Regions from separate parts of the Paenibacillus andongensis genome, predicted to be linked through region 2. Evidence: riboswitches for the same ligand, from Rfam matches in the RefSeq annotation. Region 2 holds a riboswitch; each other region holds the start of a gene.
The links. Region 2 has a riboswitch for cyclic di-GMP ahead of NYR53_RS00150 (PilZ domain-containing protein). Riboswitches for the same ligand answer to the same signal wherever they lie in the genome.
Positions count from the first base shown of each region.

Region 1: it holds a riboswitch for cyclic di-GMP, as region 2 does, so the genes downstream of both, NYR53_RS01120 (transglutaminase domain-containing protein) here and NYR53_RS00150 (PilZ domain-containing protein) in region 2, are expected to answer to the same signal.
Region 3: it holds a riboswitch for cyclic di-GMP, as region 2 does, so the genes downstream of both, NYR53_RS02865 (hypothetical protein) here and NYR53_RS00150 (PilZ domain-containing protein) in region 2, are expected to answer to the same signal.
Region 4: it holds a riboswitch for cyclic di-GMP, as region 2 does, so the genes downstream of both, NYR53_RS21760 (putative bifunctional diguanylate cyclase/phosphodiesterase) here and NYR53_RS00150 (PilZ domain-containing protein) in region 2, are expected to answer to the same signal.

Region 1 is NZ_CP104467.1:240,164-248,445, reverse strand. It holds gene NYR53_RS01130 (SdrD B-like domain-containing protein) at 1-1,396, shown strand, start outside; gene srtB (class B sortase) at 1,481-2,293, shown strand; gene NYR53_RS01120 (transglutaminase domain-containing protein) at 2,318-3,157, opposite strand; cyclic di-GMP riboswitch class I at 3,212-3,295, opposite strand; gene NYR53_RS01115 (response regulator) at 3,344-4,474, opposite strand; gene spoIIE (stage II sporulation protein E) at 4,734-7,226, opposite strand; gene NYR53_RS01105 (S1 domain-containing RNA-binding protein) at 7,705-8,282, opposite strand, start outside.
Region 2 is NZ_CP104467.1:27,758-36,039, reverse strand. It holds gene NYR53_RS00175 (L-threonylcarbamoyladenylate synthase) at 1-416, opposite strand, end outside; gene spoIIR (stage II sporulation protein R) at 473-1,231, opposite strand; gene prmC (peptide chain release factor N(5)-glutamine methyltransferase) at 1,733-2,617, opposite strand; gene prfA (peptide chain release factor 1) at 2,617-3,693, opposite strand; gene ychF (redox-regulated ATPase YchF) at 3,728-4,828, opposite strand; gene NYR53_RS00150 (PilZ domain-containing protein) at 4,907-5,641, opposite strand; cyclic di-GMP riboswitch class I at 5,744-5,831, opposite strand; gene tadA (tRNA adenosine(34) deaminase TadA) at 6,111-6,548, shown strand; gene NYR53_RS00140 (DUF1697 domain-containing protein) at 6,561-7,106, opposite strand; tRNA gene NYR53_RS00135 (tRNA-Arg) at 7,243-7,316, shown strand; gene NYR53_RS00130 (stalk domain-containing protein) at 7,376-8,218, opposite strand.
Region 3 is NZ_CP104467.1:612,880-621,161, reverse strand. It holds gene NYR53_RS02890 (sugar ABC transporter ATP-binding protein) at 1-1,433, opposite strand, end outside; gene NYR53_RS02885 (PspA/IM30 family protein) at 1,625-2,311, opposite strand; gene NYR53_RS02880 (PspC domain-containing protein) at 2,315-2,773, opposite strand; gene NYR53_RS02875 (PspA/IM30 family protein) at 2,776-3,438, opposite strand; gene NYR53_RS02870 (hypothetical protein) at 3,482-3,778, opposite strand; gene NYR53_RS02865 (hypothetical protein) at 4,102-4,344, opposite strand; cyclic di-GMP riboswitch class I at 4,392-4,486, opposite strand; gene NYR53_RS02860 (S-layer homology domain-containing protein) at 4,697-8,282, opposite strand, start outside.
Region 4 is NZ_CP104467.1:4,744,259-4,752,540, forward strand. It holds gene NYR53_RS21745 (electron transfer flavoprotein subunit beta/FixA family protein) at 1-833, opposite strand, end outside; gene NYR53_RS21750 (GNAT family N-acetyltransferase) at 1,167-1,607, opposite strand; gene NYR53_RS21755 (HAD family hydrolase) at 1,631-2,281, opposite strand; cyclic di-GMP riboswitch class I at 2,478-2,570, shown strand; gene NYR53_RS21760 (putative bifunctional diguanylate cyclase/phosphodiesterase) at 2,633-4,408, shown strand; gene NYR53_RS21765 (MFS transporter) at 4,429-5,760, opposite strand; gene NYR53_RS21770 (sulfite exporter TauE/SafE family protein) at 5,957-6,724, shown strand; gene NYR53_RS21775 (ABC transporter permease) at 6,841-7,584, opposite strand; gene NYR53_RS21780 (ABC transporter ATP-binding protein) at 7,584-8,237, opposite strand.

The DNA of each region.
Region 1 (8,282 bases), 210 kb from region 2:
TTCTGATGCTGAGCCAGCTACAGGAAAAACAGCTAGCGTCACGTTGTCCTCAGGTGATAATAATACGACATTGGATGCAGGACTTTATCTACTAACGAATGGTTCTCTAGGAGACATCGTCTGGGATGATTTGAATGCAAACGGCTTGCAGGATGCTGGGGAACCCGGCATATCGGGTGTAACGGTGGAGTTGTACGATGCAAATACGAACGCTCATCTTGCTACCAAAACCACCAATGCTGGAGGACTCTACCTCTTTACTAACCTACTTCTAACAGGCAACTATAAAGTGAAATTCCTTAAACCGAATGGGTTCAAGGAGAGTCCAGCCAATGCTGGAAGTGATGATAGTAAAGACTCGGATAGAGACCTATCGACTGGATTCAGTCATGATGTATCATTGCTTACAAGTATTAATGATTTGACGGTAGACGCTGGCTTCTATAAGCTCGCCACACTTGGCGACAAGTTGTTCGTCGATGCCAATACAAACGGCATCCAGGACGCAGGTGAAGTCGGGTATCCCAACGTTACAGTCAAACTGTATCGCTCCGACGCTCCGACAACTGCTATCCTAACAACAACTACGGATACGAACGGCAACTATCTCTTCGAAAACCTAGAGCCAGGTTCTTACATTGTTAGCTTCGCATCCGTTAGCGGATATAGCTTTACATCTAAGAAGGTAGGTTCAGATCCTGCTGTTGATTCCAATGTATATAATGCTGGTATTACGGATAGCATTGTTTTACAGTCAGGTGAGGATAATCGAACCGTTGATGCAGGAATCTATGAGTACCGAAATAGCGGCGGCGGTGGCGGCTATATACCGCCAGTAACAGAACCACCTGTTACACCTGCACCAACTCCAGGACCTACACCAGCGCCATCGCCTGGAACTACTCCTGGGACAACAACACCACCTGTACCTACGCCAGGTACACCAACACCTGCGCCAACTCCAGGACCTACACCTACGCCAGTTCCGGAGCAACCTGTTGTCACGGATGAGAATACACCAGTAACTGGTGAAATCCCGAACGCAGCACCGAATTCCGAAGGTGAGAAAATCCCTAATCAGGTGACCGTTGAAGACCAGCCTGAGAACGGAACCGTGGAATTGACAGATGACGGTAAATGGGTCTATACACCAAAAGAAGGATTTAACGGAGACGACTCCTTCACTATCGGAGTTAAGAATGATAATGGCGATATTGATTATCAAAAAATTCAGGTAAGTGTCCTTCCTAAGGGCACCAAAAAAGGCTCTACATCCCTAGTTCCAAAAACGGGCCAAGATGCTCACAGTAATTACTATCTAACTGGGCTAGCAATGGTTCTTGCTGGACTAGGCGCACTCGGAGCAACACGTTGGCTGCAGCGTAAATACAAGTAATACGAACAGGGGCGGCGCCATGCTGCCCCTGCTTCTTTATCAATGTACAATCATGCTACTATAGTCGTAGGAAGGAGGGAAATAATGATGGCAAGATTTTCAGTCACGCCAAAAAAATACCGAATTATCTATTGGGCAGCCTCATTATTCATCGTAGGAGGAATCACCCTTTTAGCCATAGACCTCTATACGCAGCATGTTGAAAGCAAGCAAGCCCAGCAGCTAAAAAGTCAACTTGCAAGTTTTCACCAAACCAGTACCACTTATCTGTCTCAGCCAATCAATTCCGATCCTGGGTATGGCCAAATGAAAGAAGACCCGAGCCCCGCAGCTAGTATTCCTCCCGATCGGATAAATTGGAGTAGTTTACTTGCCATCAACAAAGAAATCATTAGCTGGCTTCATATTGAAGGTACTAGTGTCGATTATCCGGTCGTACAACATAAGGACAATGATTACTATTTAAAAACAGACGCGGCAGGCAAAAAATCAATTTACGGCAGTATATTTATGGACTATCGCGTGGACATCAGCCAGCAACAGCGAAATACAATCATTTATGGGCATAACATGATAGATGGTTCTATGTTTGGAAGCCTTCAAAATTATAAAAACAAAGATTTTTATTTGGCACATCGCGACATTCTTTTAGAAACACCCGAAAGGAAAACAGCCTGGGAAATCTTTTCGGTTTATACCATTGATGCCAGTAAGTATACGGTCGATCTCTCCTATGAAAACGATCAAGCATTTCTCCAAGCGTTAGACCAATATCGTAAAAAATCATTGTATCAGACTACTGTCATTCCGCGAAAAGAAGATGAAATTCTCACACTGGTGACATGCAGTAATGAAACAGATGACACCCGTTTAGTTATCCATGCCATGAAAAAATAGGGACCCTGGACAGGTCCCTTTTACTTATTTTATATAAAGCTTATCTGCGACTGGATAGTCACTTTCCACCCATGTATGACCCAAGCTCAGGAGAGATTCATTTGTTATGTTGAAGTAGTCCGTTGACTGAACTCCTGGTTTATCGGGCGCAGGATCATCGAATACGGTATCCAACATATGCCAGTTATCCTCAATGTTCACTACATTCCACATGTGTGACTGTGCAGGATCGTCATTTAAATACCCTACTACTAGTTTACTGTCAATGCCGACTTTTTTGAGAAGCAAATTCGTTAAGATAGCGTAGCCTTGGCATACGGCTTTTTTGTTGTACAGTGCCGAATAGGCTGTATGTCCAATTTCATCTAAATCCTCATAAGAGGTATGCGAAACCACATAATCGTGAATCGCCGCTTCCTTTTCAAATGGGGTCATCTCAGTTGTCAGGATTTCACCCAGAATACGATCGATTTCCTTATTTACGAAATTATCCTGTTCAATGGTCGTAAGGTATTCGGGCTTTAACGTGATTGTGATGTTGCCAATACTCCCCTTCATTTTGTATGAAAGGCTCTTCATGTTCCAAAACAATTCCTCTTCTAAACTTGATTGCGTATGAGATATAGCATTCTTAATACCTTGAATGTAACTAGCCGAGTCTTTCGACTCCCTGGATGTATAAGTAATGATAATGGATTCCGGCTTTTTGGCGAGCTCACTTTGGAGCGTTTCTTCTAATTCTGTCAAATTACCAGCTTGTAAATTAGAGGAACTCGCATATGCCGTTTCAGCATTTACATTTGTTGTTACAAGAAACAGGACCATGGTCAATAGGGCGATAGCCATTCTAAATTTTGAATACACAAAAAAACCTCCTTTGTAATGAAGCCAAAAGAGGATAGAATGCTTATGCTACCTCCTGGCGGCCCGACGATCATAGCAAAGTGCTTTAGACTCGTGGCTTTGCGTCCCTGCCTTTCGACAGGTTTGCCTTTTTCAAAAGTTACTAGAATATATGCGTATCATATCATATCTACCATTGAAGTCAATTTAATTATTTGTTTTAAAAGTCTCGTTAAACCATTGCGTGATAGATGAACTCGGGGATATAGCAAGCTCCTCATCAAGACGATTGCGCAGCATCTCAAACTGCTGTTTAATTTCGGCAAAATTGCTAAGCATAAGATGCACCCGCATGAGACCAAAATAGCCGTCTTCGACGAGTGGATAATGATCTCTCATCTGCTGAAACATGTCTCCAGCTTCCGTTAAAAGCCCTTGATCCAGGCAGAAATTTGCAAATCTTCGAAGATACTTCCACCTAATGAGCCGCAAGCGTTCCCGCTCGGCTTCCGCCCATTGAAACTCCAATTCGGCCAAATAGTCTCCTTTGTAAATAGCAAGCAAATTTTTGTAGGTACCCACGGTAGACAAATTCATCTCAGGCGCTTGTTGAAGCTCTTGTTCCCATCCATCAACATCCACAAGAATATTGTCGAGTTCTAAACGGTAACCCTCTTTTTCGTAGATTACTTGAATAGTTAGTCCTAGATCTTTAAGCATCTTTCGAATTTGATATACAGTCGTATGTAGCAGCACAGCAGCGCGGTTCGGATCCAGATCAGGCCATAGCAGTTCCATGAGAAACTCCTTGCGAACGACCGGTCCTCGACGTTGATGAAGCAGGAATGTAAACAATTCTTGTGTCTTGCTTGTCCGCCATGAGAAGGAACGTATCCCTTCATCACCATTGATCCAGTGAAGGGATTGGAAACAGCAGATCTGCACAGCATTCATTATTATCTTATGGGAATGCCCAGGGACAATTATTTTGCGCAGCCTATCTAGCGTTTTGTTCAAACGGCCAGCAAATACAGGTTTTAGCAGATAGTCCAGCGCATTCAGTTCAAAAGCCTCCACAGCATACTGGTGAAACGCGGTCACAAAAACGATCCGCACGTCAGGCAGCAGTGTATATAACTGTTCAGCTAGTTCCATGCCACCAATCTCTGGCATTTCTAAGTCCAGGAAGATAGCATCCACTTGCTCTTGCTGGGCCATGATCAATGCTTCTCTGGGATCCACTAAAGCGGAAACAACTTCAATATCTTCATGATTGCCTAGCAGTTTCTCCATATTTCTTAATGCTAGAGGTTCATCATCAACCAATAAAACTCTCAACTCATCACCTCTTCTCGACATCCGAATCGATATCTAAGTTACTAAGCTCGGTGTGCTCTCTATATGTAAGCCTTCTCCGTATAAATAGTTGATCCGTCTATGACTATTTAGCACAATACCATCCGAACGGCATTTGCAACAATAGGCGGAATCCAGATATGCTATATATCGGAAAATAGTAAGCTAACTTGAAGATGTTGACCAAATCGTCATAAAAAGCCATAACAGCAAATGAGCTGTTATGGCTTCTATATCTCCATTAACTAACCGTCTTAGGACGCTCCATTCGCGTAATTCCTGGCCAGCGGAATGTGGCCCACTCTGGCTGCCTCTTCTCAACTCGCGCCACAACGACGGTCATATCATCTTGAATTTCGCCATGATGGTGGCGGAAAATCCTTTCTAATAAACAGTCCGCAAAATCCTGCGGCATCGTCGTATCAATTTCCTGAATCATCCGTTTCATCCACATCTCTTTGTTTACTGCATGTCCCGGTGCATCGTAGATACCGTCTGTCATCATGACAAGGATATCACCCGATTGGAGCGGAATCGAGACTAGATCAACATCAATCTCGCTCAGGATACCGACCGGCAGATTATTAGCCGATATCGAAATCACTTCCGTCCCGCGCTTAATGAAGCTGGGGGTGGAACCAATCTTCATGAACGTTGTGTTCGCGCTGTACATGTCGATCAAGGCCATATCTACGGTCGCGTACATCTCGTCCGAAGAGCGCAGCATCAACACCGAGTTCAGCGACTTGATCGCCAGCTTCTCGTCCATGCCTGACTGCAGCAGCTGCTGCAGGATGCTCAGAGCCGTCTGGCTCTCCGCACGCGCGCGCTCGCCGTTGCCCATGCCGTCGCTAAGCGCCACGGCATACTTGCCATTGCCCAGCTCCACCGTGGAGAAGCTGTCGCCTGAGAAGAGGTCGCCCCCTTTGGCTGCGCCGGCGACCCCGGTCTCAACCTCGTATTCCTTGGCGGAGCCGAATACGACCGTGCTGTAACCCTCGCCGCGCGAATGCATCTCCTCACGCATGACGGCGACGTTCTCGCCGATTATTTCACTCAAGAGCGGCGCAATGATTTTCCGGCATTCATCGAAGCCCTTCGTGTATTGATGAATGATCTCAATCTCGATATTTCCTTCATCCAAGGAAATGATGTCAATGGTATGGATGGATAAGCCCAGCTCCTCCAGGGCATTACGAATTTGTTCTTCTTGAAGGAACAGCTCCTGTCCTTCCCGTTTAATCTCCTTGGCCAAGTCCTCCATCACTTGGGACACACCCGAAAGCTGATCAGCTACGAGATGCCGGCTATCCATAATCTGCTTTTTCCAATGCAAATCATTCTTGTACAAGCCATACTGCTGCTTCATCACATCCAGCACTTGATCCGTGCGAATACATACCTTCCTCCATTCCGGTGGAATATTCTTCTTCGTCATATTCTCCTTCATCTCAATTTGGGTCATCATATCGGTCATATACGTATAGGTTTGATAAAACTTTTGATCCCAGCACTGGCTCTTCTTCCAGCAGGAATCACAAGCCTTCTGCGCAACCGCATTCATGAAATGTCCAACTTCCTCCTCCTTTCGGCTCACCGCATCATCGGTCGTCAACTGCTTAAAACTGCGCGCCAGCTGGCGGAACACTTCAGAGAACTGTTCCACACGTCCTGCTGTAACATCGCGAACCCGCTTCGCATAGTCCTGTTGGGATTTCAGATTTTCCTGCGTGCCGGGCACATATTTGGCAAGAATCAGAATCAGACTCCTAGGTGTCAACAGGAAGAGTGCAACAGCTGCAAGCGACTCCCATGTGGAGTTGATCACATCAGTCCCCGTTCCCATATAGAAAGCAAGTATCGATGACCCAAGCAGCATTCCGAAAGCAACAGCTAATCGATTACCATCCCTGAGAAGCCCTGCTAACATCCCCGAGAAAGCGAGTAAACTCATTTGATAAACCGCATTGCTATTCGCAAGACTTAGGATTAATCCTGTAATGACACCTACCGAAGCTCCGAAAGGCGCTCCTCCCACCAGCGCAAATAATAGAATTAGATACCGGGACAGCACATGCTCTACAGTAATTGGACCAACAACCCAGCTTACCGTCCCTGTCATCACAGAAGCCAATAAGATAATCAGACAAATAATTTCTTCATGTTTCAAATGGTAGTTCTTTCGCGTAAGCGTAAATACAGGTATAGCTTGAATAAAAATTAGAGTCAACACTAGACTTAGCAGTGCCTCAACGGAGACCATCATGAGTGTATACCAAGTTAGGTTCGAGACTACCAGCTCCGCAAAGAGCTGAACCAGCAAGGTCGAGCTGAATACTAACAATGGTGCTAATGAAAGGTCGGAGCGCTCAAATTTCTCTAAAGCTTTTTGGATGAGCAAGAACACGATGATTTCCGTAACTAGATAACCTGTATTCGAACTTAGTGAAAGTAAGCTTCCGGCAAATGCGGCAACACCTACCCAGTGTAAAATATCTCTCCTTGTAAAATAAATCACCGCAATGAACGCTAGAGCAAATGGAGATAGCTGTTCCAAAATCATCGCACGTCCAAGTAAGAAAGCCATCACGATGAGCAGTAGAGACCACTTCTTAGCTACAAAGGCTTGTACGAATCGATTTTCCACGGCTGCGCTGTGTGCGCTCGCTTTCGCTTTCTGCCATAATCCCGACCAACCGCCACCAATCACTGTGCTTAAGCTTCTTCTCTGCATGTTTTCGAACACCATCCATTTCTTTCCTTATTTGTTTCTCTAGTATAGAGACAATCTAGCAGAAAGTTTGTCAGAATGAGTTGATAGATTCAAAGAAATTTCCGACAAGCCGCGTTTGCTTTGTCACCATGCCTCAGCCCTTGCCTAGCCTCGTTTTACCATGTAGAAAACGTTTCCAAAAGTCTGATTGCCTCGAACTTTCGCACTGCGTATGGGGGAGATACCCGTAATTCCATGTCGATTGTTCTTTACGTTTTTTTAATTATTTGACCTTGGATAAAAAAATACTTGAGGTTGCCAGTTGAACCAATACAGCCAATCTCCCCTCACGAAGCTGCTAAGGCTTACCATTTGCGAAAGGCATAGCTCCTTATCGAATGATGAGGCATGTCATCCCAAATAGGGCTAATCTTCACTTACCCCTGAATACAAAAAAAACCACACTCGCCTAAGCGAATGTGGTTCGTTATTGCATCTATTAGTCTCTTCTTCCGCCTCGGCCACCGCGTTTGGACTCGGTGTTCTTTTTCAAAGACGAAATCCGCTCTTCACTATCTTTAAGGAACCGAGATACTTTATCTTCGAACGAAAACGGTCTAGCTCCGCCTTGCTGCTTGTTAAAACCGCCGCGACCACCACCGCCGCCGCCTCGATTGAAGCCACCGCCGCCACCTGGACGACCGCCACCACCGGGACCACCACTTGGAGGACCACTACGTTCTCCACCGCTACTTGGACGACCACCTTGGTAGCCTCCTGGACGATCTCCACTTGGACGTCCTTGATAGCTGCTGCCACCTGTACGTTCAGGACGAGCTGGTCTTTCCTCAACTGGCTTGTCAACCGTTTGCTTGATCGACAGTCCGATCTTGCCATCCTTGTCCACGTTAATCACTTTGACCAATACTTTGTCATCCAGCTTTAAATGGTCATTAACGTCTTTCACATAATTGTCCGCGATCTCCGAAATGTGAACAAGACCGGTAACTCCTTCAGCAAGCTCGACGAATGCTCCAAAGTGAGTAATCCCCGTCACTCTACCCTCTAACTTGGTGC
Region 2 (8,282 bases):
AGCTGCAAAGCCACGGGATGATCCGGAATACGCACACCGACAGTCTTAAGACCAGCGGTTACTAACGGCGAAATGCCACCTGTTTTCACAGGCAGCACAATCGTAAGAGGACCAGGCCAGAAAACCTCCATAAGCTGGCGATGCTCCGCCGTAACACAATCCGGAATAATTAAACTTGAAAGCTGTTCGACATCCGCAATGTGGACAATGAGCGGGTTATCCGAAGGCCGACCTTTCGCTGAGAAAATCCCTTCAACCGCTGCCGTATTCGTAGCATCTGCTCCAAGTCCATACACCGTCTCTGTTGGAAAGGCGACTGTTTCACCATTTCGGAGAAGCCAGGCAGCTTCAGCCAAAGCCCCACTTATCTCGGTCCCTATCCCCTGATCCACTTTCCAGTATTTTGTCACGATTATCTATCATCCTAACTTCACATGAAATTCTGATCCTAAATGGGAATGAGTGGCCTTTCTTAGCTGAACCACGATACGATCTTTTTCACCATTTCCCAGATAAAAAACTTAACTTGCGGCTGCTTAGCATCAACAGAATCCGTTTTTTCTACCAATTGTGCAGCTTTACTGTCTTTAACGACAGGTTTAGACTTATCGGGTTTAACTGTTGAAGCAGCTTTGCTGTCTTTCGTTGCAGGTGTAGGAGAGGATTGCACCTTCCCATCACCCTCCGTTTTCGCTACAACAGCAGCCGCTGCTACCGCTTCTCCGGATACGGAATCCACGAAACATAATGGCGGAAACAACACACACCACCAGTTCTGACCTTCCCCCGTTCCAATCGTCACACGCAGCGCTTCATATTCTCCCGCTGGGTATACTTCATTTCCGTACATTTTTGTTGGAAAAGGGACTTTACCGAGCTCAACTGTATGTGAATAGCTATAGCCACGTGCTTCAATCATTTGTCCCACAAGAACATCAAATTCGGACAAATGGGCTCTAACCACAGCTCTAGCGTCATCGAGCGTTTGCGGTCCAACGACCCACTCCTGCATACGAGCAATAATAGCATCACGAATCTCGCGTTTCAACGCTTGATCCTGCGGCGAATCGGAGTTTGCTAGAATACGTAAGCGAATAGATTCTTCCGGTATCGTAGGCGAAATAACCGCCGCATTCGTACGATTCGATTCCCAACAAGTTATCATAACAATAAGTGCAAAAGCTACTAATAATAAAGATTTATAAGAATGACGATTAGATCTCTTCACCATGAGGAAAAGCCCCTTTCCCTTCGCTTCTACTAGCCAGTATGGGCAATAAGAGGAGGAGCTAAACCTAGTAATCTATTTAAATTTCTGAAAAATGATAGAGTTGGGTGGGGTGAGATTGTTGGGTGTCGGAAGAGGTGGCGTTCAGGCTAAAGAGGATGGGTTTAGCGGTGAAAATGCTCTTACTAGAACCGATTACCTCGGAAATAGTCTGGTGACTCAATACCTCCGAAACAACCACGGTAGCTTGGATGTATGAGTGAAAAACATCGCTAAAGTGACTCTACTGCTCATAAAAGCAGCTTTAGCGATGGAAAACACTCTTATCAGACCCCTATTACCTCTGAAACAACCTGGTAGCTTGTCTGTAAGAGTGATAAACATCGTTAAAGTGACTCTTCTGCTCTTATAAGCAGCATTAGCGATGGAAAACACTCTTATCAGACCCCAACACCTCAGTACCGTCAAATATATCGCGTTCTTTCCCAACGCTACGAACTCCCTCTAGTCTCGCGAACGGATCGCGATCACGTGGCGATCAATACCCTGGAGATCCGGCACGAATCGGATCTCGTCCCAGTCCGCGGCGGCGCGCAGCATCCCCGCCACAGCCTCCGCCTGCCGTATGCCCACCTCGAACCCGACCACGGTCGGGATTCGCGGCAGCTGCGGCAGCTGCGAGATCATCCGGTGGTACAGGTCGAGTCCCTCGACACCGCCGAACAAAGCTGTGTGCGGCTCAAACAGCCGCACCTCCGGCATCAGCGCCGGCAGGTCGCCATCAGGGATATACGGTGGGTTAGACACCAGTATATCCGGCGCGATCCGGCGCGCAATAAAGGGCTCGAGAAGGTCCCCCTCGAGCCACTCCACCCGCGCAGCCACGCCGTGGCGCTGCGCATTCACTCGAGCCATCTCCAGCGCTGCCGCGGAGATGTCGCTGGCTATCACGCGCCACGCTGGGCGCGCGTGCGCCACCGTCACCGGGATCGCTCCGCTCCCGGTGCCCACATCCGCAAGCAGCGGAGCGCCTTGCGGGAACAGACGCGAGCCCTCGTGGAGCAAAGCTTCCACGAGCAGTTCCGTCTCCGGCCGAGGAATCAGCACGGCCGGGCTAACCGCAAAAGGAAGGCCGAAGAAATCCTGCTCGCCGGTAATATACTGCACCGGCTCACCCGCGGCCTTCCGCTCCACTAGCTGGCGCCACGTCTCCACCAGCTCCACAGGAAACTGTTCCGAGAAACGGAACAGCAGTTCCGTCCGACTGCAGTTGAGCAAGTGCTGCAGCAGCAGTTCCGCACAGGAAGCAGCCTCGGACACACCGAGCTTCCCTAAAAAAGAAGAAGCCTCAACAAAGGCTTCTCTTATACTCTTAGCAGCAATTGGCATCACATTGCCTGCTCTGCATTATCCAAAGCATCGGACTGCGCTGCAATCGTGAGCGCCGAAACGATCTCTGCCATGTCACCATTTAGCACAGTTTCTAAGCGATGCAAAGTCAAGCCAATACGGTGATCGGTAATCCGACTTTGCGGGAAGTTATACGTACGAATCCGCTCGGAACGGTCACCTGTACCCACCTTGCTTTTACGCTCGCCTGCATACTTCGCTTCCTCTTCCTCACGCATTTTATCCGAAATCCGTGCACGTAGTACTCGAAGCGCTTGCTCCTTGTTAGAGTTCTGTGATTTGCCATCCTGACAAGTCGCTACGATCCCTGTAGGCACGTGCGTTACACGCACAGCGGATTTCGTCGTATTAACCGACTGACCGCCCGCTCCACTGGAACAGAACGTATCTACGCGAATATCCGCATCATGAATGACAATCTCTACATCTTCCGCTTCCGGCATTACCACTACCGTCGACGTTGAGGTATGGATACGTCCGCCTGATTCCGTTACCGGAATTCGTTGTACACGGTGCGCCCCACTCTCATACTTCAACTTACTATAAGCGCCTTTACCCGTAATCATGAAAATGATCTCTTTAAACCCGCCCAAATCGTTCACAGAAGCATCGAGAATCTCCGTTCTCCATCCTTGCGCGTCCGCATAGCGCGTATACATCCGATACAAATCGCCCGCGAACAAAGCAGCCTCATCTCCGCCTGCCGCACCGCGAATTTCGACGATTACGTTCTTATCATCATTAGGGTCTTTAGGCATCATGAGCATTCTAAGTTGTTCTTCCAACTTGGCGGATTGCTCGCTAAGCTCTTCAATCTCCATTTTGACCATTTCACGCATTTCGTCGTCCAGCTTTTCGTTCTGCATCACTTTGGCATCGGCCAGCTGTTCGCTCACACTTTTATATTCGTTATAAGCATCATAAGCTTCTTGAAGATCAGATTGCTCTTTCGAGTATTCTCTAAGCTTCTTCGTATCACTCGTTACATCCGGGTCACACAACAGTTCACTTAATTTTTCATAGCGGTCCACAATGGACTGAAGTCGATCCAACATATAGGATCACTCCTTTCTTTACTTTTTTGATGAATTACACATTAAATCTGAAATGCATGACGTCCCCGTCATTTACCACATACTCTTTACCTTCGAGACGCACTTGGCCTTTTTCTTTCGCACCATTCATCGACCCTGCAGCTGCTAAATCATTATAAGAGACGACTTCAGCACGGATAAATCCACGTTCGAAATCGGTATGAATAACACCAGCCGCTTGAGGAGCTTTCGTTCCCTTGCGAATTGTCCATGCTCTTACTTCTTGCACCCCAGCTGTGAAATACGTGTACAAGCCAAGTTTTCTATAAGCTGCTTTAATCAATCTATTCAAGCCGGACTCTTGAAGTCCCAACTCTTCGAGGAACATCGCTTTTTCTTCGTCTTCCAGCTCGGCGATTTCGGATTCAACCTTCGCACTGATCGACACCACTTCGTTGTTTTCGCCCTCAGCAAACTCCTTCACAATTTTCACAAAAGGATTTTCATCTGCTGTTGCTACTTCATCTTCACTCACATTTGCCGCATAAAGCACCGGTTTCATGGTCAATAAATGAAGGTCGCGCACGAGAAGCTTCTCATCATCGCTGAGATCCAGGCTGCGTGCCGGTTTATCTGCATAAAGCGCTTCTTTAATACGCTCCAAACACTCCACTTCAGCCAAAACCTTCTTGTCGCCGCCCTTGAGGTTTTTGCGCGAACGTTCGATCTTCTTTTCTACCGACTCAATATCGGCCAAAATTAATTCAAGATTAATCGTTTCGATATCGCCGATCGGATCCACTTTACCGGAAACGTGGGTAATATTATCATCTTCAAAACAACGAACAACATGCACAATGGCATCCACTTCACGAATGTGTGCCAAAAATTTATTTCCAAGCCCTTCGCCTTTGCTCGCGCCTTTTACCAAACCCGCAATATCAACGAACTCAAAGGCTGTCGGGACAATGCTCTTAGGCACAACAATCTCTACCAGCTTCTGCAATCTCTCGTCTGGTACTTCAACTACCCCAACATTCGGATCGATCGTACAAAACGGATAATTCGCAGATTCTGCCCCCGCCTGTGTAATTGCATTAAACAATGTCGATTTTCCTACGTTCGGTAGACCGACGATACCTGCTTTCAAAGCCATTGTAGTTACAACTCCTTAATTTTCGAAAATCATCCTTCTTATTATATAGCACTTGGAACGCAAAAAAAAGCCTGAAGGCTATTGATTCGCCGCAGACTTTTTTTCTGTCGCTTTTTTAAATTGCGCTTCCCGCTTCTGTACGAAGTAAGTTTCGATCTGATTCGTAAGGATGAAACCCCTTAAAGCATTGGTTTTTTCAGTTGGAATGTCGATATAGCTAGCCCCATAATAGAAACCATTTTCAACCTTTTCTTTTCTTACAATTTCCATCGAACAGGGTATCGTAAAACCCAAATCCAGCTCGACTTCAAGTTGTGAATGCTTTTGAACGATTTTATCAATCATAGCATTATCATTTATGGTAAAACCTAAGCCGTTGATGGATATATTTTTGATTGAAATGCCAAGCGGGTTCTCAAATTGATGTTTATTCCTTTTATTCATATCCTGAAGCCCGAATAAGCGACCTGTATGGGTCACATCCACACGTGGGAATTCCCGTTTTTCTGCGAATTTTTTCCGATTTTCAGGTGGATTAATGACGATGACGGAGCCGAATTCTTTGGCAACAACGGTTGTATTCATCACAAACAAGCCGGATTTGGTATATACCGTCATTTTCGCTTTATCGCCAAGTTGAAAGACATCGTATTCCGGCAATTCAACCTCAATAATGTCTCCGAGTGCATAAGTTAGCACGCCAGTGGCTACGAAATCGTCTTTTCCCAACATTGCCTTACTATCGATTAGTACGTCAGCGTCATATCCCTCCTTGCTTCCGTAATATTTCATGACGTTATATCCGTTGGCCATTATAAGTAACACCTCTCCCTTTACCCAAGTTATTCCCTATATAAAAAGAAACTGCCCCTAATGTAGGAGCAGCCTATTACCTTAATCAATAAAGCATCGATTTTCGGTAACCAGGCTGCCGTAGTTCCATTGGAACCGTAGACCCTCAGCTTTGCGTCCTTGCTTTTCAACAAGTTTGCCATTTTCGAACCTTGCTATCTTATTTCTACCTATCACGTTCTATATGGTCTAAAAGACCTACTAATATCTATCATTATACCTAGCCCAGTTGCTATTATCAATAAAATTCCTTGCATAGCTATTCTATTTGTTGTATGTAATGTAGAAAGATTAAATATCCACAGCTTTTTCAGTTATCCACAAAGCTATCCACAGGTTGTTAACAACGGAATGAATGTTCGATTGTTATGCACATGTGGATAAAAATATAATAGCGAGGTGTCCCCCTGTGGATGAACATATCCCCTGGATGAAAGAAGCGATTCAAGAGGCTCTCAAAGCCGAAGCCATCCGAGAAGTACCGATTGGTGCAGTCGTTGTCCATCAAGGTCAAATCATTGGCCGCGGCTACAATTTGCGTGAAACAACCCTCGATCCTCTCGCTCATGCTGAGATGATCGCCATCAAACAAGCGAGCGAACATCTTGGGGCCTGGCGGCTTTTGGACTGCCAGCTCTACGTCACCCTTGAGCCTTGCCCGATGTGTGCGGGCGCGATTGTGCAATCGCGGATTCCGCAGGTCATCTACGGCACCATTGATCCGAAGGCCGGCTGTGCCGGAACGCTTATGAATTTGCTGCAAGAGGACCGGTTCAATCACCGTGTCGATGTCATTAGCGGCGTCTTGCAAGAAGAGTGTTCGACGATGCTGACCCAATTTTTCCGTAAATTACGCGGCAAAGCTTAAAAATTCCTGCATCTAAATCAGCATCGCCGCTGCCAACTCAGCCAGTTTATTCATCGTATTCCAATTGCGTGTAGTCGCCGTATCCCCAAGCTTCTGGATATTGCTCGCAAGTTTTGAATCCAGAACACTTTGACGAAATAGAAAATAAATCTCTCCCCCGTGAATCTGAAATTCATCCTTGTCGCTTTTTCCATTGGATAGGATATCAGCGGTTTGTTGCGGGGGCATTTCCGTTAGAACAGAAATTTGGATGCTTTCACCTTCTAACAGAGCATCTGCATCGTATGGACAACTCCCTAGGATCAGCTCTAACTCCTCAACTGTGCGCAAAATTACCTTAGGCGATACACCAACGGCTTTGCTGATTTCCTGCTCGATACGCTGGCGCAGCGGTTCCACCGCCTCCTCCTCGGACATGAACAAGACATTGCCGCTTTGCAAATACGTTTGCACCTTAGCAAGTCCCGCCGCTTCCAGCGTCTTCTTCAAATCCGCCATCTTGATTTTGTTCTTTCCTCCTACGTTAATACCACGCAGAAAAACAATGTAAACTTTCATATCGGCATCCTCTTCCTTTGATCTGATATGTCCCTATCCTATTCTGTACTAAAATGTACCTCTCTTGTCGCGAAGAACTTCGACCACCCAAAAGGTTGCACCACGAAAGCCTTCGTGCTATCATAATTCTTGCTAAGCGCCCGTAGCTCAGCAGGATAGAGCAACAGTTTCCTAAACTGTAGGTCGTACGTTCGAATCGTATCGGGCGCGTAACCTTTCACAATGATAACGCCAGGTATCGGTTAATAACCGCTAACCTGGCGTTTTGATTATTGTTCCGGACAATGATTAATTTTTAAAGCTACATTCATACTTTCTTTAAATTTGTTGATATATTGCTCAAACGCTTTGGGATCTGAACTCCCGTTTCCGTTATATGACTCTGCTGCATCCTGCATCTGTTTTGCGTAATTGGTCATAATTTCTCGACAAATAGGTCCTGAAACCGGCGCTGTAGAAGCTGGAGCTTGTGTAGGGACCACTGGTGGAATATTCGGAGTCGACATGTCTGTCGTCTCATTTACCTGCTGGTATCTCCACTTTTTTATATAATCGAACTCTGGTGTTTTGTTCTTCAGAAATTCCTCTGCATCCGTTCGGTTTATTGCAATGAAACCCATTACTTTATTATTAAGCAATTTACTGACAATTAGCATATCCGCGGGTGAATTGGCAACCAGGCTAGATAGAAAGATGATATTATCGTTATCTTTGTTTGAATCATTAGATACGATTAGATCTATTTTCATATATAGACCATATTCATTGGAAATAAGTTGAACATTCTTAGCACTATGCTCTTTGGCTTTCTCGTTAAATGAATGAATATTTGAGGCGAAATCTTTCATTGGATTAGGGATAGCAAGGTCAACGTTATATTTCTCAGAATCCCACGCAACAGAGGCACCGGTTTGTTTCAATAAATAAAGTGGGACTAGGGTACGACCGTCACGTATAGTAGCTGGCACATCTTCTACTTGAAGCTCTTTCGCTCCGAACAAAACGTTAACGATTGGATCACCATTATACTCACCGTGAATACTTGACGCACTGACTACTCCTGTAAAGCAAAGAAACAAAATCATGGTTACAATTATTTTCTTTTTTCTCATAATATTAAGTCCTCTTTTCAAAATATAACGTAATCTCAGGCTTGATAAGTCATTTCGACGTTTG
Region 3 (8,282 bases), 590 kb from region 2:
GTAATGCGCCCTTCACACATGACCATGATGCGGTGGCTCATGCGCAATATTTCAGGCAGTTCCGATGAAATCATAATGATCGATTTCCCCTGCGCAGCGAGCTCATCCAGCAGCTTATAAATCTCCGTCTTCGCGCCAACATCGATCCCTCGTGTGGGCTCATCGAAGATGAGAATGTCGCAATCTCGAAGCAGCCATTTACCGATAACGACCTTCTGTTGATTGCCGCCTGACAGAAATTTGACTTGCTGATGAATGCTTGGTGTCTTGATTTGAAGCGCTTCCACAAAGTGTGAAGCTGACTGATCAATTTTGCCGTCGTGCATCCACCCAAGCAGGCGTCTCGCTTTGCGATAAGAGGCTATGGCGATATTCGTCTTCACATCCATATCCACCATGAGCCCATAGCGTTTACGATCCTCGGATAAATAACCGATGCCATGCTTCACGGCATCATGCGGGGTTTTGAGCTGGACCTTGTGCCCGTGGATGCGTATGTCGCCTGAGTCAATCGCATCTGCTCCGAAAATGGCCCTCGCTACTTCGGTACGACCGGCTCCCATAAGACCCGCGAAGCCAAGAATCTCACCTTTTGCCAAATGAAAGGTGACATCTTTCACAGCAGAACCGCGGTTCAGATTCGTAACCTCGAGTACTCTTGTCTCTGAAGTACCGATGGCGATCTGCTGATTGCTGACATACAGTTCACGACCAACCATCATCGCAATGATCTGATCGATGGACGTATCTTTCGTCTGCACGGTATCGATATAGCGGCCGTCACGCATGACGGTGATGCGATCGGTAATTCGCTTCAACTCTTCCATCCGGTGAGAAATATAGACGATGCCTACCCCCCGCCCGCGCAATTGTTCGATGATCCTAAACAGATCCTCGATTTCCGCATTGGTAAGTGCCGCCGTCGGCTCATCCATGATGAGTACTTCGGATTGAAATGACAACGCCTTGGCGATTTCCACCATTTGCTGCTTGGCGACTGTCAGCTCCGACACCTTCGTGCGCGGATCGAGCTGGAGATTCATTTCGTTCAGCAATTGCTGTGCCTGATCGTTCAACTTCCGATCATCGACGAACAGCTTGATTCCCTTCCTCGGCTCTCGCCCTATAAATATATTTTGGGCTATCGTCAGATCTGGCATTAAATTCAGCTCTTGATGAATCATCGAGATGCCAAGCTGCTGAGCCGCTCTCGTATTGGGGATGTTCACTTCCTTGCCTTTCAAGATGATTCTGCCTTCATCTTTCTGATAGACACCCGTAGCGATTTTCATTAACGTGGATTTTCCGGCGCCGTTCTCGCCAACAAGCGCATGCACTTCACCGGCTGCCAACTCCAGACGACATTGATGGAGGGCGTGCACACCAGGAAAATGCTTCTCAATTCCTTCCATCCGGACCAGAGCTTCACTCATGACCTCACCTCGTGTTTCGTTTTAACATTTCTTTCGTGCTCCTGTGCTAATTCTATCTGTAATCTGCTGGAAAAAGAGTGGATAAATCTCTGCAAAAAAGTTGAAAATCTTATGATTTTGTAAGCCTCTAAGCCCCTGGAAAACACAAAAAAGCCCCTCACAAAAAGGGGCTTCTCACTAAACACCGTTCATTACTCGGCTTCTTTGCTGCTTAATTTCTCTTTCAGCAAATTCAACTGCTCATCAACTTTAGCTTGCTTTGCAACGTCAACAGGTGTATAGCTGCCTACTGAACCTGCTGGTACGTAAGGCTTGCGAGCGATTTCCGCTTCAACTTCCAATTGGATAATTTTCTCTTCCATACGTTGGAAGCCGCGGGATGCGTTGCCGCTTTCGATGACGCCATTGTAGGATACTTGTGCCATTTGTTTTTTGGCTTTAGCCAGTTGAGCGCGGGACACAAGCTCGTTGCGTTTGTTACGCAGTTTGTAGAACTCATCTTTCATTTCGTGCAGCTGCTGTGTTAACTCATCCGCATGCGCTTTGGAAGCAGTATATAGATCAGTGTACTCAACAATTTTATCTTCGTGGTACAATTTTTCTTCGACGGCTTGGCGAGCGATTGCCTCTTGGCCATTTTTGATTGCTGCGGAAGCTTTGGCTTCACGGTCAGCCACGAGACGAACAGACTCTTCCAGACGTTGTTTCAGCTTGCGCTCATTGGCGATTTGTCTAGCAACAGTCACTTCAGCTTGCGCGATTTCTTGCTCCATATCCCGCAAATATTGGTTCAACATAACGATCGGATCCTCAATTTTATCCAATACCTCGTGAATTGATGCTTTTGTCATATCTTTCATTCTTGTAAATACTCCCATGGTTTACACGTCTCCTTTTTTAATATCAATTGGTTGTTGTTCGAAGCGAGCGACTTTGGCTCTCAGTTCTTCTACTTCTCTTTGCAGAGCTTTCTTTTCAATGTCTTTCATCATCTCGTCGATGTTGTTTACTTTCCCTGCGTCGTACGGAGTATTGTACCCTGTATGTTGTGGCGCATGGTTAGGGTGGGGGGGCTTGTGAGCGTTCCAAGCACCGCCATTATAGCCTTGACGGCCATATGAGCCAGCATAAGGATCAAATGGAGGCTGATCGTACCCAGGTTCCTTCGGAATAACAAGTGCAGCTACAAAGTAGATGAAAATGACCGTTCCTCCGGTGAAAATTGTGGTAATCACCACTAACAAACGTAATAGCGTTGCATCTACATTCATGGCCTCGGCGAGTCCGCCGCATAGACCAGTAACCTTCTTATCTCTTCGTGAGCGATAAAGTTTGCTCATGATTACTTGGCTCCCTCCTGCTGCAGTCTGTTTCTCAGAGCTTCCATTTCAGCATCTACGGCCGAGTTGCCCCCGCTATAGTAACTTTCGCGCCCCATTCGTCTTACATCGCGAAGCGTTCTTGCATGGAGCTCCATATCGGAAACGCGCTCTTCCAAGCGACCGAACATCCGTGGTGTCGCATCCTGCGCCACACTGCTGCGAGCATGCAATCTTTGCTGCAACCTTGCGGACTCCATTCGCGCTAAGTAGTAGCTGCGTTTGTCTGCCACTTCTTTGTAATCAGCTTTGAGCTGCTGCAGCTCTTCATCCAAATCAAGGATGGACTGCTTCGCTTGATCGTACAACTCATGATACTGCTCGCTTTTCTCTTCGGCTTGCAGCTTCTCTTGAAGCACGATCCTTGCCATATGTTCTTCGCCGGCCTTCAGAGCAAGCAACGCTTGATGCTCGCGCTTCTCTTTGGTTTCCAGCGCCGTCAGATATTGCTGCCGGAGTGAAGCTGCGTGGCTTACGCATTGTTGATACAGTCTCTCGGACTGTTGAAGCTGCTCACGCTGCGCTGCTAAGTACTGGTCAATCAAGCGGACCGGATCTTCCGATCGCTCCAGATGTTCATTCAGTGTCGCTACGGTAATGTCTCTCATTCGCCTAAGTAGGCTCATCTCTCATACCACCTTTTTCACTCTCTGTATTCGTTTCATTGCCTTACACCGTTCTTCTTGTCAACATCGAAATTCCGTAACCGATCAACCCAATCGCCAGTAGAATGATGATCCAACCAGCTAATTTACCAATCAGGATGATACCGCCAAGCCCTGCAATAATCCAACCGATTTTGCTGCCGTTCTGTATACCTACATAACCAAGGCCGACCATTCCTATTGGAATCAAGTATCCCATCACCGAGCCAATAAATGGTCCCATGTGAATGCCTAGCTTATTTAACAGAATCAGTGCACCGAATGCGATTAGCAGAGCGGCTAAGCCTGTATTTCTTTTCATCGTTTCGTCACCGCCTTTCGTTGTTTGCTGTGTTGTTTGCTGTGCTCTTGTTCATGTCTTTATTTTAGGTAAAAACGAAGCTTTCCAAAACGGACTAACGACGGTATTTGTTCCTAGACCTTAGTCGGGGCGCGTCTAAGACCTGTGATAGAGCGCGATGAATACGACAGTCTTTACTTAGCAAGCTTGGTAACCCAGGGGGTAATATTCTGAGCCAGGCATTTGTGAACGTGTTATGGGACAGAATAAAAAAACTACCAAGCGAGGTCGCAAGGTAGCTGATCATTTATTTACATCATGCATTTAATGAAAGTACAACACTATTATGAAGCAAAAAAAGTTCTATCCGGAAAGCCCTCTCCCTCCGTATAACATCTTGCAATAGCCGAAGCAGCCCTCATGAACATATGGTCTTTGGTAGTACCCGGGATTCTCTCTATCTGCCGAAACTCTTCATTAACTAGATTAAATTCAATTTCACCCATACTTTCTTCTGTTGGACCAAATTTATAAATAACCTTCTCGGCATCGTCGAACACTTTAATCAACATCAGATATGTTGCCATTTTTCGCCCCTCCCTTCCTTTTTTGGCAATAAAAAAACAAGCCTCTAAAGAGTAACCCGGCTATCATCCCAAGAGATTTGACTCATGGCTTAGACCCGTGGCTTTGCGTCTCCACCTTTCGATGGATTTGCCTTTGTTCATTATTGCTTGATATTAGGTGTGTTTCAGTGATTATTTCTAGTTGTAAAGTACTATCTATTTTCCATGGTATTCCATTAAATAATGAAATTCAACATATTTCTACAAAAAAGAAGGACTTTGCACGCAAAGTGTGTGATTTCATACAAAAAAGGCCAACCAGAGTACTGGTTGACCTAAGAGAACTACATATCTCTCACGGGTCATTATTATTTTACTTCTGTATAGACAATAACGCACCATTTACATAATAATACAGCATTCTATTCTGATCAAAGAAGATTTCTGTTGCTGTCCCCAGCGCCAAAGAATCAACCTTCTGATAGGTCGCCGCACTGTATATCCCATTTTTACCAACCAGCAGCTCTCCATTAGCACTCGCTGCATAAATCGGTTCTGGCAATGTACTGATTACCTGCGCAACATTATTGAGATCAAGGACCTTATTCTTTACGACCAGTTTCCCTTGATTTTCCAACAATAGAACCGGAGTATCCAAGGGATCTCTCAAGAAGTTCGGGTAACTTAGGCTGGATTCGCCTGATTTGGTTACGCTATTGCCACTAACGGAATATGCCAATACGTTGGAGCCGGCATTTCCTGCATTCCAGCCAGACTGATACCATGTAAAGAATGTGCTCTTTTTGCTGGAGAAAGCCAGATCGCCAACCCCTTTGATCACAGTTCCGTAGTTTACGGCTGCAAAGGAAGTCGAATTGAACGCCAGCAGCGTCGGCTCCCAATCACCCATCACAACATACAGAATCCCGTTTTTATGGTAGATATGTCTATGAGCGATGTCACCGGAATCAACAGTTGACGTGTAAGTCAAGTGCCTTAAAATTTGTAAATCAGTTATGCGCACTTCCGTTATGAGATTATTTAGATCATCATTCACGATAAAGAGACTTGAACCGTCTTCCGATATAGTAAGTCCGGCAGGACGATATGGAAGCTTGACTGTTTTTACAATCGTCTGTGATTGAAGATCAACCACATATAGATTGCGGAACGCTTCGTCGATGGCATAAGCTTTCTTATTTGCGGAATCGTAAGCAATGTCGACAACTCTGCCGTCCAACTGGACACCAGGCACCGCAATAGGGGCAATCGCTTCGATTGAATTCTTTTCTACAATTTCGACGATATTCTTTCCGTCTAGCGTAGATACAGAAATCAATCGATTGGTACCATTAAATACATTCTTGGCTGTACCGTCCAAGTGATAGAGCCCGCTTTTATTAAAATTGGTGTAATCATAGACTTGTATCGCATTGTTCTTCGCTGTGTAAAAAATGTTTTTTGACAGATCAAAGGTAATACCGTCATATGCTTGTCCAAGTCCGTATACAAATTTCATATCGTCGTACTTATTGCTTGTTGCCATAAATACGTTGCCGGAACCGTTAAAGATGTAGGCACCGTCCGGAGAAATGGTGAAATTCGTCGACATTGCATAATCGCCATGGTACGGAGAATCGTAACCGCCTGGCTCGACGTATTGTCCGTTCGTTACGTTATACGCTCCAAGGTCTCTCGGTGACGTATCCGTTGTGATCGTATAGAGCTTATTCCCTAAAGGATGCGTTTGGATATAACTCTGTTGGCGAATATCGCTTGAACCCACCTCCGCAAAGGTCTTCAAATCATATGACTTAATCTTCGTCCACTGCCCTGAACCAGATGACACGTAGAGATAACCGGAAACGACTGCGACATCAAAGGGGTCAATCGCAATATTATGTGTTCCTTCAAGCGTAAGGGTAGCCGCATTCACAACCGCAATTGCGCCTTGTTGCTGTGCAATATACGTATAGGAAGAATGTTCCGCTTTTAGCAAGGAAACGTAGATTTTACCGTCTGCATATGTGAGACTCTCCGGTGCTAGGTCAAACGCAATGGAGGTTTTATCACCTGTTTCGTAATTGACGCGATAAAGCTTTTTGTTCGTTTTATCTGTGATATAGAGAATTGGCTCCGATGGATGTTTCAACGTATTCGTGATCTCAAAATCCAGAGCTATGTGTGCATTATAATAAGTTGTAGCAAAAGCAATGCTGCTTGGTCTGGATTCCACGCCAATTCTATCCATTGCTGATGTAACGACATAATATCGTGTCGTATGTGGAAGATTCGTGCTATCGACATAGGTCGTTCCGGTTACCGTAATCGGTTTACCATTTTGATCCTCCAAGGGAACAAACTTGCCAGTAGCAGTTGCGCTGTAATAAATATGGTACTGGTCCGCATTCGCAACTGGGTTCCATTGCAAAGCGATCTCCCTATTCGATACTGTGGATGCTTTTAGACCAGTTGGAGACTCAAGTTGATCATAAATCCCATCAAGTTCCCAATCACTTCCGTTCCATGTTGCAAAAACAAGATACTGACTTCCGTAAACGAGCGTAATCCTATCCCCTGCAGCGAGCGGCACCGCCTGTTCTGTCAGCTGATTACCTAGATCATGGACAGCGTAACTGCCATTGATTTGATAAGAAATCATCTCGTTGCCAACATAATAAACCTGAGCATACACGCTTTCGTTAACAGTAATGCTGGATAACAGAACCCCGGAATAATGCTTTGTTGAATTTCGTTTGGTTACGTCATACGGAGCTGGAGAAACCGATCCGCCTATAATGCTGTAGATTCCTACGTCTTCTACCGTCCCACTATATTCGGTCTGGTATGTATCCTGTGTAACCGTGTTTGAAACGTCCCATTGAACCGTCGAATAATCTGCCATGGCTGGGTACAGTGTGTATACCTTGTTTTGTATGATAAAAGCAGCATTAATATCCTCTACATTTCCCGGCTCAGTATCCGGTTCTCCACCTGTCGGCTTCCCAGGAGGTACACCTCCTCCCGGGCTGTCCTCATTCGGAACAGGAGATATGTTCGTTGATCCAGGTGTAGTAACCGGAGAGTTTCCTGTAACTTCCTTACCGCCAATTACGACGAGTTTTACCAGATCGCCAAGTGTATATTTCTTTACAATTTGCTCAAAGCTTACGCCTTCCACCTTAATCACCGCATTAAGTATCGAGCCTTCTCCCGTCACTTTCGCGGCTGATTGTAAAATGATCTGCTCCAATATGGCATTGCCCAGCATCTTGATTCCTGAGCCTTCCGAACCTGCTTGCGTTTCAAGCAAGGTGACAACGGATTGACTGGAAACCTCGACAGTTACCGTCGACTTCAGGTCAACTTTCACAAATGTACCTACTAACTGAACGACATCATTCACAGTCGTTCCTTGCACGGAAACAGATTGGAAGCCCTCGTTTCCTTGCTCTTGTTCTAATTTCGCACCCGATTTGATAATGGTATCGCTTATTATCGTAGAGCCTTTAGTAAAAACTCTGACTCTGCCGAAGTCCTTTTGAACCACCATCTGATTGAGGGTTGAATCTTGAATTTCAATGCTGTTTTCTCCGCCCCCATTCACAATCGTTCTTCCCTTTACTGTCACGTGATCAAGGAACACTTCCCCCTCCCCTATCCCCGCTGCCAAGATGAGATCGCCTTTGATCACAGCATTTTTTATAGTGACACCGCCGCTGTTGACCGTCATATTCCCTTCAACATCAGCTTTTGGAGTATAAGTTCCAGGCTTATGGATCAAATGCCCTACGGCATTATCTAGCATCACTACGGCTTCTGCTCTTGTAATGGATTTCTGAGGACGGAAGCTCTGATCAGGATATCCTTTAAGATAACCCTCCGAGGCGACTGCTTTTATGTAAGGCTTGCTCCAGTCAGACATTTGCTGCTCATCGAGAAACGTTCGCGTATCACTC
Region 4 (8,282 bases), 2.9 Mb from region 2:
GAAGACCAGTCCAACAAAGTCTGCATCTCCTTCGTCATGAGCTGATCAGCTAGCTGAGCAGCCGCTGCCTCTGGCGAATCAAACGCGATCATATGCGTTTTAACCGCTCTTACCTCCGGCACCCATGTTTTGGCAACGATCGTGGGTGAGCCTTTTAGCCCGATTTTCGCTTTTTCAAGATCCGGGAAATCAGCTGTCGTCCAAACCGTCGGCTTATAACGCGCAGCCCGAATCATGCCAGGCAGCGATGCTCGTCTCACCTTATTCAGTTCCTTCAGCGCCGTGATCAGCACCGGCATGCTTGTCTCAACGACTTCAATGCCATCTTCCAATAGCCGATGAACACGAACTTTCCGCCGCTTTTCATCCACACTGGCAACTTTGTTTACATAAGTAAGCTGTTCCAAATCCAATCGGCATGCGACGCCAGGCCCAACCTGCCCCGTGTCGCCGTCCAGCGTTTGTTTGCCGCAAAAAACGATGTCCACCGGTCCCCACGTTTCGGCAATTTTACGGATGGTTCGGGCAACAACGTACGATGTCGCCAGCGTGTCCGCACCTGCGAAGCCGCGGTCCGTCACTAATACAGCATCGTCAGCGCCAAGGGAGATGCACTCCTTTAACCCTTTCTCCGCAGGTGGCGGCCCCATTGTTACCACTGTAATCCTCGCACCTTGTTCATCTTTAATACGGAGCGCCTCTTCCAGCCCATGCATATCATAGAAGTTCACGATACTTGGGACACCTTGGCGAATTAACGTATTATTTTTCGGGTCAATGCGAATTTCTCTAGAGTCAGGTACCTGCTTGATACAAACGACAATATGCAGCATCTCTGCACCCTCCTATTTCTTAGGAACTTGCTTGCACATTCGACAGCTAACGGATCTGGGCTTGTCAGCATTGTGAATTTCGTCACTTAAAATGACGAATCGAAATCGCTTTCAAAGCACTTGTATAAAGTTAATAATCTACAACAATATATGCGAAAAGCTTCCTAACATGACTCTTACTTTCGTCCAAGGCTCGAATGAAATCTTACCGATCTTGATCGGAACACAAAAAAAAGGATCTGAGCCGCGAGTCGCGACTAAGATCCTTTTTTCCAATTTCAATTTCCAAAAATAACGAATTCTAGTTCCACTAAAGTAGCGGGCCCGACATTATTAATCTTCTTCCGCTTCTTCTACCTCATACGTACATAAGAAACGCTCTACACCGGGATATTTCTCCCCTAAGCTTCGAATAACGAATCCAATATTTCTATAGAACTGGACACTTTCTTCATCGGTTTCAGCCACGATTCGAATGGGACTCATATCTTCAATAATTTCAAGGATAATCCCTCGCCCAAAGCCTACCCCTCTGCTCTCCGGTTCAACGGCAAGATGAGTGATCGTCATCTCCTGATTATTACTAAGTTCAAAGCCGATGATGCCCACCATGATACCTTCGGATTCATACCCAAATAACCACAGATTAGCATCATTTTCATAACGCTCAAGAACAGGCTGCAGCGCCTCTGGATCGGGAAAAACACTGTAACTAAGCAGTTCTTGTATTTCGTTTTCGTTTAGTCGAGATTTCACATTCACTAACATCTTCATTCACTACTTTCATTAATCATTATCTACACATAATCTAACAACTTAAGCAAGCTGTCAATATTCGCTATAGGGGTAATCCCCTTCTCCTCCATCAAGTGCCCGTTAGGCCCATAGCTGATAAAGGGGATCCCAGCATCTATGGATGCTCTGCCATCTATCCACGAATCTCCGATGGATATCCATTCGCTCTCAAGAATTTGTGGAAAATGCTGCTTTGCAGCTAAGTATCCGGAAGGCGATGGTTTCATGTCTTCCATCTGCTCTCTTCCGATAACCAAATCAAAGTATGGACGAATTCCAGTCGTTTCCAGCGCATGAACCGCTGCCTTATAAGAATTGTTTGTCACAATAACCAGGACATAACCCTTCATTAAAACATTCAAAAGCTCAGAAACATCGGACTCCAGTCCTGCGCCCTCCATGCCGATTAGTTCGTGCTCAACGACCATTTTCATCACTTCGGTATAGGACTCTTCAGGCATCCCCTTCGCTTTCACATACGCAATCATGGTTGATGTTGTATGTTCTTGAAACGGAAAGCTAACCGGCAATAGATCATGTTCAATAAGGTAGTCCGCCACTTGCTTTTTCATCATTTGGAAATTAATTCTAGACCTCAGCAGTGTATTATCCATGTCAAAAATAATGCCTCGAACTTGGCTTGATTTCATCATTGAACCTCACCTATCCATCTCTAGAACTACAGAAAATTTGAGAAATTAGTATTATAAATTATTTTTAGTAGAATTCGACATGATTCGCTAATTACCGCTATAGACACGTCATTTTTAACTAATTATAATGAGTCGTATTAACTGGTATATAGGCTTAATACATCATTAACTAGTGCCTTTTGAACTACATATATAGAATCGTCAAAAGCAAACCATTGGAAACAATGCGACGCAAAGCCATGACCTAAGGCATCCCTAATTGGGATGCTATGGACGACAGGTTACCGAGTCAAGGAGTTCATCCTTTCATTCGGGATGGACTTTTTTATTTATACGAAATGAGGTCGATTCATGCATCATATGCTAATAGATAATTTTCCTATTTACCTCATGCTGCTAACGTTCATTATTTCAATAACTGCTATTTACTTATCTTTTACTAACAAAACTGCACTCCAAGCTTCTATTTTAGAGTCTGCTATCGATTGTATCATGATGTTTAATACAAGTGGGAGAATCATTGCATTTAATCCTGCGGCAGAAGCCATCTTTGGTTACGAACGAGAAGAAGCGCTAGGGCTTACGTTAATCGATTTTCTTTTTGAAAAAGATGGCCAGGAGACCACCTTCTTAAATCTGCTATTCACGGCGAAAGACGAAACGATGATCGGTAAGCGAATCGAATTAAAAGCATATCGATCGGACGGCAGTGTATTTCCGGCGGAAATAACGATTACGTACACTCCGTATAAAGGAAAGGATATCTATACAGCTTATCTACGTGATCTGACTGAAAAAAAGAAGTCCGAGGAAATGATACATCAGCTAGCCTACTTTGATTTGCTGACAGGCTTGCCGAATCGCAACCAATTCAACCAGCTTTTCCAAGATGCGTTAAGCAATGCCAAAAAACATAATCAGAGCTTAGCTCTACTCTTCCTTGATGTAAATCGGTTTAAACTCATCAATGACACCTTAGGCCATCACTTAGGAGATCTAGTTTTGCAAAAGTTCTCCCTACTTCTCTCGGAAAACTTAATTTCACAAAGCATTGTCTCTAGACTCAGCGGCGATGAATTTGTGATTCTGTACCCATTCGGAAATAGGATGTCAGCAGCAGTGCAAGCGGAGAAAATCATTCAGCAATTGGAAGCACCTTTCCAAATAGACGGACGCAATGTTTTTGTTTCAACCAGTATTGGTATCTCATTGTATCCGATCGATGGAGAAGATCCGGAGGTTTTACTGAAAAATGCCGATCAAGCGATGTATCTGGCCAAAGAACGTGGAGGAAACCATTATCAGTTTTATGAACAGGAAATGAGTGTCATTTTTTCGAGGAGAAGTACATGTGAACAATCCCTCCGAACGGCCATCGAACATAATGAGCTCTATCTGATGTACCAGCCCAAATTCCATCTTCCTACCGGAAAAATAATCGGGGTAGAAGCTTTACTACGGTGGGAAAGCCATGAGTTAGGAAGCGTCTCGCCGAAGGAATTTGTTCCAATTGCTGAGGAATCCGGACAAATTATTGCCATAGGGAAATGGGTTTTACAAACAGCCTGCTTACAAATGAAAAAATGGCAAGCTGCGGGGATGGAGCCTGTTCCTATTGCAGTCAATGTCTCTACTGTCCAGTTTCATCAAGAAGATTTGGTGACAATGATTCTCGATATTCTGCATCAAAATGAGCTAGAAACACAGTACTTAGAAATTGAAATTACCGAAAGCGTATCAATGCATAATAGCCTCAGCATCATGGAAAAGCTTTATGCTTTAAAGCGCGAGGGGGTTAAAATCACTGTCAATGATTTTGGAGTTGGTTATTCTTCATTAAGTTATTTACATAAATCTCCTGTCGATACGTTGAAAATTGATAAATCGATTGTACAAGACATTTCCACCGCCACATCCTCATCTTCTATCATTGAAGCTATTATGGCCATGTCACATCGTTTAAACTTGAGTGTCCTTGCGGTAGGTGTAGAAACTAATGAACAGCTCTCTTTTCTAGAGAAATGTGGCTGTCAAAATATCCAAGGATATTTATTCTCAGTTCCACTTACTGCCCAGCTATTTGAAACGAGTTTTGTTATCCATGATGCAAATGCTGGTGCTTTATGAATAAAGCCAGAAGACGTAGACTACTTCGCCTTCTGGCTTTTCAGATTGGACACTGAACGAATAGCAAACGGCATGGCTAATGAAAGTAAGCTTGCCACAAGTCCAAACACGAACATACCATGAATACCCGTATAAAAGATGATGGATTTAGTAAGGATTGCCCCCATAATCGTTACGCTGACCGCTGTCCCAATATTCCGTGCAAAGAGTTGCAGTGAAGTGGAAATCCCCTTCTGGTGCGCTTCTACAAGCTGCTGTGAACCGATTGTAGTAATGGTGAAGATCAAACCATAGGCAAGACCAAGCATTGTTAGTGCGCTAAACGTGTACCAAAAAGGAGTACCCTCGTGAATGAAATAAAATAAGGCGGCTGTAATGACGAGTATCATATTACCTATGACTAAAAGCCGTTTATAGCCATATCGAAGCACCCATTTTCCACCTGGTACAGCAACAGCCATCCACCCCATGGATGTACTCAGAAGTGCAATACCGCTGACAAACAACGAGTAGCCTTGATTTTGCAAGAAGAGAGGTATGAAGCTGGAAGCCCCAAAGAGAGCCGCGCAGCTGAGAAATGAGCTTGCAATCATAATGGCCACCGGGCGATTGCGCAGCAGATTTAAGGGAACGAACGGCGCAGGATGCTTCCTTTCATATAAAAAGAAAGCAATCATACATAGGCCTCCTAGCGCGCCATACATGTAACTATAATGCTCAACTGCTGTAGTAAGCAGCAAAAAGGATATACCACAAGCAAACAAAATTGCTCCGCCATAATCGACCACTGCTTTCTTTGGTTGATACACTTCCTTATACGGCTGTAAGGTAAGAAGTGAAACGATACATACCGGTATATTCACGAAAAAAATCCACCGCCAACTCAGGTAGGTTACGAAGAACGTCCCCAGTAGAGGTGCTAATATGGCAGATAAGCCCCACATCCCTGTGAAATAAGCTTGTACTTTACCTCGCTGCTCAACCGGATAAATATCTCCCGCAATGATGGCAGGAAAAGGCATCATCACCCCTGCACCAATCCCTTGTATCGCTCTGAATAAGATCAGCTGCAGCATGTTCTGAGATAGACCGCAGAGCACAGATCCAAAAAGAAACAATAGTATACCCGCTGCAAAAATCCGTTTCCGCCCAAATAGGTCAGATAATCTGCCTGCTAATGGTGCTAATACAGTTGAAAGAACCATATAAGAGGTAAATGCCCATGCGTACAAGTCATTGCCGCCAATTTCTTTCACAATAATCGGCATGGTGGTATTCGCAATCGTGGTATCGATAGACGACACCAATACCGCCAATACAATACTCACCATAACCGTTGTTCGATTTCTCACGGATGTCCCCTCCTACATGCTGACTTTTTTCACATCCACATATTGTAACTGATTCCAGTATGGATGAATAGCATGTGCAGAGTACGAAGATGTCAATTAACAAAGCAAATTAAAAATTTCCTTTACATAATGCTTTTCTATATAATAAAATTAATCCAATGTGGTTAGTGGGTAATTCGATTGGGGACATGACAACATGACTTTAACTGTTTTATTTATGGGTGTATTTGTTGGTTTTATGGTTGGATTGACTGGTGTAGGCGGAGCTTCGCTGCTCACCCCCATTTTGATCCTGATTGGTATTAATCCTTCAATTGCCGTAGGAACAGACCTTCTTTATAATTCGATTACAAAGCTTTTTGGCACGATTCAGCATTGGCGGCAGAAAACGATTGATTTCAAGCTGGTTAAAATGCTGGCCATGGGTAGTATTCCAGGTGTAACCGCAGCCGTTATTTTTCTTAAATTATTCAATTCGTTCTTTCATAATCAGGAGATCATTATCAAGCATGCTCTTGGTTATGTCTTGATTCTGGTAGCGTTTGCTACCTTGTTTAAAGTTTTCTTCGGCCACAAGATCAAAGAAAATCGCTGGCAGCTCCAGTCTTTGAACGAGAAGCAAGGACTAACGATTACAATTGGTGCTGTACTAGGTTTTGTTGTCGGACTTACGTCCATTGGATCTGGCTCCCTGTATGCGATTGCGATGCTTTACTTTTTCCGTATGAACCCTGCTCAGCTCGTAGGCACTGACATCGCTCATGCTTTCTTCCTTGCGACAACAGCAGGCATTCTTCACGCAAGTATGGGAAATGTGAATTATACACTCGTCCTCAATCTTCTTATCGGTTCCATTCCCGGAGTCGTTATAGGCAGCATACTATCCACCAAGGCACCGACCAATTTTCTGCGCACGATTATTGCAAGTCTGGTATTAATTAGCGGCCTTAAATTAATAGGATGAAGTGCAGCAGCAACCGTTCATCCATACAAAGAAGCGTCCGAGTAAACCAATCGGACGCTTCTTGCTGCTCTCACATCATGTCGTTTTGTGCGGTTCCCCAGGAAATATCCGCTCCTTTATTTCAGCGTCATTTCCCGAGTAAACCACAATTTATAACTAAGTATGCTCAATATGATACTTGTAATAGCCGCTGCTGCTGTGAAAGCAAACAGAATCAACATTTGATAACGAACCGCCTCCACAGGATTTGCGCCTGCAATAATCATCCCCGTCATCATGCCAGGAAGTTGAACGAGTCCAACTGTTTTCATTCCGTCAATCGTCGGAATCATGCTGGCCTTGACAGAGCGCTGCAGTGATTGCTGAATCGCCTGTCTAACCGAAGATCCGAGAGCAAGCAGTGCTTCAATTTCCCCGCGTGACGATTGCACCTCACGGTTCATTTGATTCAAAAATAAACCACAAACGATCATCGAACTACCAATGGTCATCCCACTAATTGGGATAATGAATTGGCTCGTTGGCTTGATAATATGTAAACCGAGCATAAGTGACATTGTTAACGTTTCCGTTACAGCAATAGCTGCCGCTATTCTCCAATTTATCCCCTTTAACCCTTCTCCGCGTTTGCCCGCATTGTGTGTAGCAACCACAATCATAATCGCAATGATCATAAAGATAAGTCCCCAATGCTCCGTCTGAAAAACAAAATGAAGCACATACCCAATGAACAACAGCTGCAAGGCTCCACGAATGGTTCCCACAGCAATGTCCTTCTCAAGCCCAAGCTTCTGCCATTTCGATAAGGCCATCGTAATCATGACAAAGGTCAATGTAAAGCCTAAAGCTAGCGTAGACACTACGAATCCATTCCCCCTTCAATTAAGGATGAATCCGACCATTCCAACGTGTCTTCCGGTACAGATTCAGATAATGATCCACGATTCAAATACCAGAACCGATTGCCAACCCTTTTGGCTTGCTCCATTTCATGCGTTACCCAAATAAGCCCGCCTTCCCGCTCATCAAGCCAATTCATCAGTGTATTTTCTACAGCTTGCTTGCTGTGCGAATCCAGCGCAGAAGTTACTTCATCAAGTAAGAGGATATCCGGTCCTAGCAGCATTGACCGCACGAGTTGAACCCTCTGCTTCTGTCCTCCAGATAAATCAGCCGCCTTCTGAGACCAATTCAGGTCACCGAGGCCAACCTGCTCCATCAAGCTTAGCGCCAATGATTTATCGAAATTACGCTGATGCAGTTTACTTACCAAAGCTAGGTTGTCAGCAACCGTAGTAGGCAGCATAACCGGCTGTTGGGGGACATAGCAGACCCTCTTCCGCCATTCACTTGGTCCCCAGCTCGCAACAAGTCGTCCATGCAAGGATAAGCTTCCGCCATCCATGCTTTCCAAGGTGGACAAAATTCGAAGCAGTGTACTCTTCCCTTGGCCGGAAGGACCCAGAATCGCGATACGATCTTTGGACAATACGTTCGCACTTATTTGCTCCATTAAAGGCGTCAGCCCTTCGTTTGGATGCTTCTTATGTAGATTTTC